Regions from separate parts of the Nitrosomonas sp. H1_AOB3 genome, predicted to be linked through region 1. Evidence: predicted binding sites of a transcription regulator. Region 1 holds the regulator's gene; each other region holds the start of a gene.
What was found. The regulator sigma-54, encoded in region 1, starts transcription at its own class of promoters, with help from an activator protein. The targets are predictions, from matches to a motif close to TGGCACNNTTCCTGCT.

Region 1 (3,265 bases):
TTCCTGATTTTCTTCAAACAGTTGCGTGATGCTAACTTGGGACATGTTCGGGCACCCAGTCAGAGATGAGCTGATGGATTTCTTTGGCATCCCGGCCGTGAAGCAGTTTCTCGCGGAAATTTTTATTACTGAACATTTGTGCCAGTTCGCTCAGTATCAGCAAATGCTGGTCTGTCGCTTTTTCCGGGACCAGCAAAATACAGGCGATACTGACCGGCAGGCCGTCCGGAGCATCGAAAGGTATGGCTTCCTTCATTCTGACCAGTGCTGCAGCAGCTTCGCGCAACCCTTTGATGCGGCCATGGGGAATGGCTACTCCCTGGCCAAGCCCGGTCGACCCGAGTTTCTCACGTGCGAACAAACTGTCAAACACTTGGCTGCGTGCGATGTGCAGGGTATTTTCAAACAACAGACCAACCTGCTCAAATACACGTTTCTTGCTGGTCGCGTCCAGATCAATAATGATATTGGATTCCGGCAATAATTGAGCAATGAGATTCATGGGGACTCAGACCACTTTAGAAAATCGGGCAGTGTAACCTTTTTGTCGGAAACGGGGCTGTCTGCTTGTGTTGTTTTCTCAGGTGCCCGGGCCTGTTGCAGCAGTTCTGCAGATCGGATGTGTCAGACAGCACGATTCTGGTGACTGTTGGGCAGGCGTTGCCCCGTTTTATTCTTCCAGCATTATTGCTGTCGTTTTTTGCAAAGATACGGAGAAAGATGGCCTTACTCGGATTGTTCAAATTCCTGATCTTTCAATCCACCTTGATTATCACGTCGATCAATATTTTTTTCCTTATATTTAAGGATCTGGCGATCAAGCTTATCTACCAGGTTATCAATCGAGGCATACATATCGAGACCATCCGCTTCAACAAAAATTTCCTTGCCACGCAGATTGACTGTAGCTTCGGCTTTTTGTTTGAGTTTATCTACGGAAAGGATCACGTTGATATCGATGATATTGTCAAAATGACGTGTAATCCTCTCAATTTTGGACAAAACATAGTCGCGCATGGCAGGTGTAATTTCTACATGATTGCCGGTGAGATTCAAATTCATTCTTTCTCCTTATATGAGGGGATCGTGTGCAAAGATACTCTAGGGAAGCTCAAAAGCAACCCCCAGCCAGGCAGTGATGAAATCAGGCAGAAAAATGCATTTACCGAATGTAAACCGGGTTTTCTCGCCTTGTCTCGCTTTTCCTAGCCGTTGCTTACTATTTTTAGAACTTCCCTAGAGCGTTTTGCGTAAATTAGTCGGGGGAATATGCATGAACTCCCGATATTTTGCAACCGTACGGCGAGCAATAACGATACCCTGCTGCGCCAACATCTGCGAAATCTGATTGTCATTGAGCGGTTTTCTGCGATCTTCATCCTGAATCAGCCGTTTGATCAATCCACGGATGGCGATGGCTGAATGTGATTCCCCTGCTTCAGCGGGGATATGGCTGCCAAAAAAGTACTTGAGTTCAAAAATGCCGTGAGGCGTCCACATGTATTTCTGGGTCGTGACACGCGAGATGGTCGATTCATGCAGTCCAAGCGTCGCGGCGATTTCGCGCATGACCAGGGGGCGTACGGCAGTTTCACCTTGTTCCAGGAAAGCTTGCTGACAATCGACGATCGCCTGACTGACCCGAAGTATGGTATCCATTCGTTGATCGAGATTCCTGACCAGCCAGCGTGCTTCTTTCAACTGACCCATCAGCATCCGGGTTGCTTCAGTGCGATGGTGTTTCAAAATACCGGCATACAAGCTGTTGATGCGCACGCGCGGAACCGAATCCGAGTTGAGCCGTACTCCCCAGCCACTGTCTGATTTGGTCACGATTACGTCTGGGATGACATGCCGTGCCGTTGTCGCATTGAAATCATCACCGGGTCGGGGGTTGAGTCGAGTAATCAGCTGGTAGATCGATTGCAGGCAGGCCTCGTTACAGTCAAGCACTTTTTTGAGTAATTGGAAATTTTTAGCGGCAAAACTTTCCAGATGCTCGTTTACCAGCTTGAGCGCTTTATCTCGCAGTGGCGTATTGTCCGGTAATGCCGCAAGTTGTAAGGACAGACATTCCTGCAGATTGCGCGCGCCTACACCGGACGGATCCAGTTGCTGAATGTAATCCAGGGCTGATTCCAGATCTGCGGTACTGATTCCCAGTTCGGGCGGCAGCAATCCGGCAAGCTCGTCCAGATCCTGAGCCAGGTATCCATCATCATTGAGGCTGTCCACCAACAGTTCGGCGATTTTCTTGCTGCGCTCACAGTATTGCCCCAGACTGATTTGTGAGAGCAGGTGTTCCCGCAGACTGACAGGTTTGCTGATCAAGCGGGAGAAATCCTGGTCATGATCTTCATCACTACCATTGCCCCGCCCACGTGTATCGAAAAAAAGTTCCTGATCGGGGTACAACGGGTCATCCGGCCAGTCATTCTGGATATCCGTATTTTTCCCGATTTCCGGGATTTCATCGCTTTCTGCTGCAGCAGGCAAATTCGGAGGTGATAGTGAAATATCCTGTCCTTCGGTTTCAAATTCATCCCGATCGATCCCTTCATCCAGCTCGAGCAGGGGATTTTCCTGTACGAGACGAGTGATTTCCTGATTGAGCTCAAGCGTAGACAATTGCAGCAACCGGATGGATTGCTGCAATTGCGGTGTCAGCGTAAGTCCGGTGTTGAGCTTGAGTTGCAGGGTTGGTTTCATGTCTTGTCAGAGCCTGAAATTTTCGCCCAGATATACTTCCCTGACACGTTCATCTGTGATGATTTCTGCAGGGGCTCCATTGGCCAGTACAGTTCCTCCACTGATGATATAGGCCCGGTCACAGATTTTGAGGGTTTCCCGGACATTGTGATCCGTTATCAGTACACCGATGCCGCGAGATTTGAGAAAGCCGATGACTCTTTGGATATCCATGACAGCGATCGGATCCACCCCTGCAAAAGGCTCATCCAGCAGGATGAAGCGCGGCCGGGATGCCAGCGCTCGTGCGATTTCCACACGTCGCCGTTCGCCACCCGATAAGCTCATGCCCGAACTTTCGCGTAGATGGCTGATATGCAGATCGTGCAGCAACTCATCCAGATACCGCTGAATTTCATCTTTTTGAAGCTGCTGCAACTCCAGTACCGCGAGAACGTTTTCTTCGACCGAGAGCCGGCGGAAAACAGAGGCTTCCTGGGGAAGATAACTCAGCCCCAGGCGGGCACGTTGATGGATCGGCAATCGGCTCAGATTGTGCTCATCCAGAAAGATTTCT
Region 2 (3,265 bases), 290 kb from region 1:
AATTTCTTGCAACTCCTGCCATCAGCTCAATAAGTTTGGTGTGGATAATGAACCAACGTCACCAGGCCATGAAGGAAAACGCGGTGACAGGAATTCTCCAACCACCCTCAATGCAGCACTTCATATTGCACAGTTCTGGGATGGGCGAGCCAAGGATGTGGAAGAGCAGGTACTGGGGCCCATCCTGAACCCGGTTGAGATGGGTATGCCCAGTGAATCAGCCGTTATCAGAAAATTGAAGAAAATTGATGAATATCAGGATCTTTTTCCACAAGCCTTTAAAGATGAAAAAGACCCGTTCCAGTACAAAAATGTAGGTAAAGCAATTGGTGCTTTTGAGCGTACGCTGCTAACACCCTCCCGGTTCGATGACTTTCTCAAGGGTGATGAAAATGCACTGACAGAAAATGAAAAAAGAGGATTGAAAAAATTCATCCATATGGGTTGTGTTACTTGCCACAATGGTATTGCAATCGGAGGGAATTCATTCAGGAAATTAGGTATTGTCAAACCTTATGAAACAGATGATTTAGGGCGGTACGAAGTCACAGGACTTGAAACTGACAAGAAAGTATTTAAAGTACCCAGCCTTAGAAATGTTACTAAAACAGGTCCTTATTTCCACGATGGATCTGTTGAAACACTGGATGAAGCCATTCGAGAAATGGCAGAACATCAGCTTGGCCGGGGCGTTGGCAAGGGATTTGTTAGAGATGTCAAAGCTTTCTTAGGCTCCTTGACAGCGAAGGATAGGGAATAAACATAGAGTATTTGAATTTTCTGATGTCTTTGCGACCTGTTCGCTGATGTGAAAAAGCTCAAAAACCTAAACGCTCGACCAGCTTCATAAGCAGCACAAGCAAGTGGCTCGGCTGTACCTGAAAAGCTCATGATGATCAAGATCGTTGGGATGGTGAGTCTGAGCCACCCAACGGTGCAGTGCACGGTTGATCTGCTTAATGCCGGAGCTAAAAGTCGAGATATGTTGTGCAAACTCTCTGGCATCGCTGAAGATCTGCACAGGTATGAGCTTACTGCTTTATCTCCACCACGCCTCCCGTTCGGGCTATTCCACTGATGATGCGTCCGGTGGGGTTGCGTACTTGCACCACTTCTCCCTCAGCCGCGGCGGAAAGTGCTTTTCCTTCTGTGCTGACAGAAAATCCCGTTCCGATTGCAGTCAGTCGTACTTTTTGTCCGCGTGAGATGATGTGCGGCGCACGTAACTGGTGTGTGCGTATGGGTTGTCCGGAAGCGAGAAAGGTGGTTGCGACCTTGCCGATGGCCTGATCGGGATCTGTGACTGCTTCACCGGAAATACGTACGAGATCCACCTCTTTGCTTACGATATCCTGAGCCTCCAGCTGTTTTCCCATGCTGACCGGCTGTGCAGTATGTATGACACGGATAATCACTTCGATTTCAACCGGAACGTACAGTGTCCAGCTGGCTTCATCCTGACAGCGTACTCCCACGGAGAACTTTCCCCATAACCGCCCGCCGGGTGGCAGAAAAGGCTGCAGCTGATTACACGGACGTATTGTCTGGCGTGAATCCTGCTGATTGATCCTGATAATGACCTCACCCGGCAGATATCGGGTTTCCATACGTACAAAATCATCGACTGTCCGGAATATTGTTTTTGCGGATGAATCTTCACCGGCAGTTGCCGTTGCAGAGAGGAGAAGGCTGCATATGATTTTGATAAATAATATCTTTTTATACATATCCGGCGTGATTGGCCTTTAGATAAATAGTCAGAACAGGCAATTTTTGCCGCCACCGGCAATTTTTGCCGCTTGTTTCGCATGGTATCGCTGCCCCGCCCCGGTTAACCTGGAAATTGAAGGGTGATCATGTGCCAGTTTGATTCATTGACCGTAAGGAAACGGTCGATTCAGCCTGGCACGATTCCTGCTTAATGATTAGTGACTACTTTGCAGGAGGAAAGCATGATCAGCAAACTGGAAAATCTGGTTGGTTTTAACCAGAGAGCACTGGGATTACGGGCAACCAGACAGGAATTACTGTCCGGGAATATCGCCAATGCCGATACCCCAGGTTTCAAGGCAAGAGATTTCGATTTTGCCAAAGCGATGCAAAACGTTCAATCGCCGCAGCGGGTACAACATTCCTCTCTGGCGACTACAGCACCCGGACATATCGGTATGGCAGATTTCAGGTCGATCACCTCCGTACCAAAGCAGTACCGTGTGCCGCAGCAACCCAGTATCGATGGTAATACCGTCGATATGGACACCGAACGCATGCAGTTCATGGATAACGCCATACGGTATGACGCCGGACTGACATTCATTAGCGGTCAGTTCCGCACCCTGTTATCAGCTATCAGAGAAGGAAATTAACAGTCATGTCCCTGTTCAGTGTATTCAATGTCGCCGGTTCTGCCATGGCGGCTCAGTCTCAGCGGCTGAATGTGGTGGCCAGTAACCTCGCCAATGCAGACAGTGCCACCAGTTCGACCGGAGAAGCCTATCGTTCCCGCCAGGTCGTGTTCCGCACGATCGATGTCTCGGCGGACAAGGCAAAAGGTGTCAAGGTGGCAGGTGTCGTGCATGATCCCTCACCCATGCGGGTGGTTCATGATCCGAAACATCCGATGGCGGATGAAAAAGGGTATGTCACCCTGCCCAATGTCAACGTGGTGGATGAAATGGTCAACATGATGTCAGCGTCACGTTCTTACCAGAACGGTGTTGACATGATGAACGTGACCAAGACATTGCTGCAAAAGACATTATCGATTGGCCAATAAGGAGAAGGGAATATGAGTCTGATACAAGACAGTGCCAGTGTGTCCGAGCTGCTGGCTTCGAATGGCAGCGGTATCAAGACCGCCCGCAAGGGTGATGAGGATATGCAGGAGCGATTCCTCAAACTGCTGGTAACGCAAATGCAGAATCAGGATCCGCTCAGCCCGATGGATAACGCGGAAGTGACCAGCCAGATGGCACAGATCAGCACCGTGAGCGGTATCGACAAACTCAATACCACACTGGAAAAACTGGTGGCGGATTCCGATGCACGGCGTTCGTTTGAGGCAGCCGCCATGATCGGTCGCAGTGTGCTGGTTCCGGGTAAGGATATGCAGCTGGAAAACCAGGCGGCGATAGGCGGGTTTGAGCTGGCTGAGTCGGTGGACAAGCTTACCGTCACCGTCAAGGATAGTGCCGGTATTACAGTACGTGAAATCGATCTTGGCGCACAGGCTGCAGGTGTAGGCACTTTCGTCTGGGATGGTATG
Region 3 (3,265 bases), 560 kb from region 1:
CAGAGCAGATAACCGCCGAGCGTGGAATAACGTTCAGCTTCATCCACCAGATCATGCTCCAGCAGGTTGGATGCCTTGCGAATACTGATCCATCCATCCATCAGCCAGGTGCCGTCAGCATGTTGCTCCGCCATTACTTTTTCTTCACCCGCATCCAGAAATTCGCCGGCAATCGCCTCCAGAATATCCGCTGGGGTAACGATTCCCTCGACTGATCCATATTCATCCACGATCACTGCCAACTGTAACGGCTGGTTACGCAGCTGTTCCATCAGTTTGATCACCGGAACCCGTTCAAGCACCACGATCGGATGGCGCAATGATCTTTCCAGATTGATCTTTCCTTCTTCCAGCATGTCACGCAGTAAATCTTTGGCAAATGCAGCGCCCACAAACTCATCCACGTTACCGTGTGACAACAGAAAACGCGAGTGGCCGCTATCGATTATTTTTGCCCTGATCATCTCACTGGTATCTCCCAGATCCAGCCAGTCGATATCAGTGCGTGGTGTCATGATGGACATGGCAGGACGCCCGGCCAGCGTCAGCACGCCTTCAATCATTTCTTTTTCTTCCCGGGCAAACAGGTCATTTTCGGCCACCTGTTGTGCGATCACTTCCGATGTCTCCCCCAGCCCGACTTCACCACCACGCCCGCCGAGCAACCGCAATACGGCTTCAGCAGTACGATCACGCAGATCCCCGGTTGTAATGAGCTTTTCCTTGTTATGCCTGGCAATCTGATTGAATGATTCGATCAGGATGGAGAAACTGATTGCGGCATAGAGATATCCTTTTGGCACATGAAAGTTGAAACCTTCGATCACAAGCGAAAAGCCGATCATCATCAGGAAACCCAAACAGAGAATCACAACGGTAGGATGCCTGGAAATGAAAGCCATCAGCGGTCCGGAAGAAATCATCATGACAACGACTGCAATAATTACGGCAATCATCATCACCGAGAGATGCTCCACCATCCCCACCGCAGTAATCATACTGTCAAGTGAAAAAACCGCATCCAGCACGATGATCTGTACGATAACCTGCCAGAAAACTGCATGTACGCTTTTACCTTCTTTTTGTCTATCCTGCCCCTCCAGTCGCTCGTGCAGCTCCATCGTTCCCTTGAAAAGCAGGAATATACCCCCGAACAGAAGGATGAGATTTCGCCAGGACAGCTCGACATCGAACAGTGTCAGCAACGGTGTGGTCAGCGTTATGACCCAGGAAATAGAAGCAAGCAAGATAAGGCGCATGATCAGCGCCAGAGAAAGACCAACGATGCGCGCTTTTCCGCGCTGATGTGGCGGCAGTTTATCTGCCAGGATTGCAATAAATACCAGGTTATCGATCCCCAGTACGATTTCCAGAATAACCAGCGTTGCCAGCCCCGCCCATGCAGCGGGATCGACCACCCATTCAAAAAACACTTTTTCTGATACCTGAGAGAAATTGAAAGACTGTAATCAAGAATCTGAAATATCCAAATCCAGACAAAAAGAAATTACACCGTGGGCAAGTACAAATTATCAATATAGTACAAGTTTTTTCAGACAAGCAAACACTGAAAAACAGGATGAAGGATCTTGGAGACAGTTTAACCCTCCTCCCCTAACTACATGGCGGCGCAGCGATCCAGAAATCTCTTAATTGGCTTGCGAAGTTCCCTTTCGCACAAAACTATATGTAAGGGTGCTCCAGTGACCTCCAGAAATATGACTGGGCAAAAACCTACCGCAAAAAACGCACTGTCTCCAAAAACAGACAAATAATACTCAATAAATACAAACGATTATCAATATTTGTGGTTTTTACCACAGATTACACGACAATTTTCCCCACAAAAATACAGAAAAAATTTCAACCCATTGATTAATCTAAATTATTAATTCTGGCATGAATTGTGCTTTTGCTAAATAACATTTTAATAGAATAGTTTACTGTTTTTATCGAGCCAGCTATTTTCGGGCAATACCTAGTCAGTCCAGAAAAATAACTTATGAGGAATACCACTCATGCAAATTGCGAATCATCTTCAATCAGGGACCGCAGCAAAAAATATCCAGCCAGTGCACATTCCATTCAACTCTTATCAACCCGATTCCACCTCATCTGACGATACCAACTCGGAATCTCTCCGCTCTCGAAAATACCGGATCTCCAGACACCCGGACAACAATCCGAATCACGCAACTGAAACAGACTGCCTTCTGCAACGAAATGGCTACAGCATTCACTTGGTCAATTCACTCAAGCAGCGCATCAAGGCCAGCACGCTCATCAAGCGAATGTATGCCTCGCGTGGCTACAACACCGAAAGCACATCCGTTTTTTCGCATAATCCAAATGAATTTACGTTTCTGGCAACAATTGGAGATATCACTGCTGGAACAGTCACGCTGAGAACGGATTCCGAGACAGGGTTGCTGGCAGACAAACTTTATTACGCGGAGATTGATCATTTTAGAAAAAAAGGAGGAAGGGTATGCGAGATATCAAAATTCGCAATAAACCCGGAATTCAGCTCAAAAGAGATGACAGCATCACTTTTTCAAATTATGTATGTCTTTGCTTGCCATATTAACCAAACAACAGATTTTTTTTGCGAGGTTAATCCACGCCATGCGATTCCACAGAAACGCATGTTCGGATTCAGACAAATCGGAGAAGCGAAAACCTGCTCCCGCGTCAATGCGCCTGCGGTATTGCTACACTTGAATGCGCAATATATCGAAGAGCAAATTGCCGGTATTGAGAAGCACGCTGACCAAAGTAGAAGAAGCTTATATCCCTATTTTTTCTCCCCACACAAGGAAAAAAAGATCATTCAATTTATTGAGGCCAGTAAAACAACCTTCGCTTCCGATGAGGATAAAAACAATTCTCTTACCGGCACTCAAAAATATCTTCAGTCTGTAAATCACTGATAGCACTCCATCAACCAGATAGATTAGGAAATTAATTGTCTACTTAACAGATATCTGAAACTTGACACACAGGGAAGCCATCATCGAGAAAGCAGTTTAATTTTCAAAGAAGTGGCTCAAATGAGATTAACATGCTGGTTGCAATATCAAAAAACCCTGCTTAAGCAGGGTTTTTTGTACATATTGAGGTAATAAAAAACTATCTGGTTTTAGATTCTTCGACGATACGCAGCACCAAAGCCCAAGAGCCCCAAACTCATTAAAGCGAGAGAAGTTGGTTCTGGCACCACATTGGTATCACCCTTAAGCTGACCAGTCGAGGTAGCAGCCCACAC

Region 2: flgB (flagellar basal body rod protein FlgB) is a predicted target of sigma-54. The motif match lies at 1,904-1,919, and genes of this name have one in related genera.
Region 3: HRU73_RS13250 (N-acyl amino acid synthase FeeM domain-containing protein) is a predicted target of sigma-54. The motif match lies at 1,896-1,911, and genes of this name have one in related genera.

Annotation. Positions count from the first base shown of each region.
Region 1 is NZ_CP054389.1:2,266,332-2,269,596, reverse strand. Features, by position in the region: gene hprK (HPr(Ser) kinase/phosphatase) at 1-45, opposite strand, end outside; gene HRU73_RS10660 (PTS sugar transporter subunit IIA) at 32-502, opposite strand; gene hpf (ribosome hibernation-promoting factor, HPF/YfiA family) at 727-1,062, opposite strand; gene HRU73_RS10650 (RNA polymerase factor sigma-54) at 1,237-2,709, opposite strand; gene lptB (LPS export ABC transporter ATP-binding protein) at 2,716-3,265, opposite strand, start outside.
Region 2 is NZ_CP054389.1:1,973,527-1,976,791, reverse strand. Features, by position in the region: gene HRU73_RS09165 (cytochrome-c peroxidase) at 1-760, shown strand, start outside; gene flgA (flagellar basal body P-ring formation chaperone FlgA) at 1,032-1,727, opposite strand; gene flgB (flagellar basal body rod protein FlgB) at 1,953-2,366, shown strand; gene flgC (flagellar basal body rod protein FlgC) at 2,372-2,776, shown strand; gene HRU73_RS09145 (flagellar hook assembly protein FlgD) at 2,789-3,265, shown strand, end outside.
Region 3 is NZ_CP054389.1:2,824,510-2,827,774, reverse strand. Features, by position in the region: gene HRU73_RS13255 (TerC family protein) at 1-1,433, opposite strand, end outside; gene HRU73_RS13250 (N-acyl amino acid synthase FeeM domain-containing protein) at 2,019-2,930, shown strand; gene HRU73_RS13245 (PEP-CTERM sorting domain-containing protein) at 3,140-3,265, opposite strand, start outside.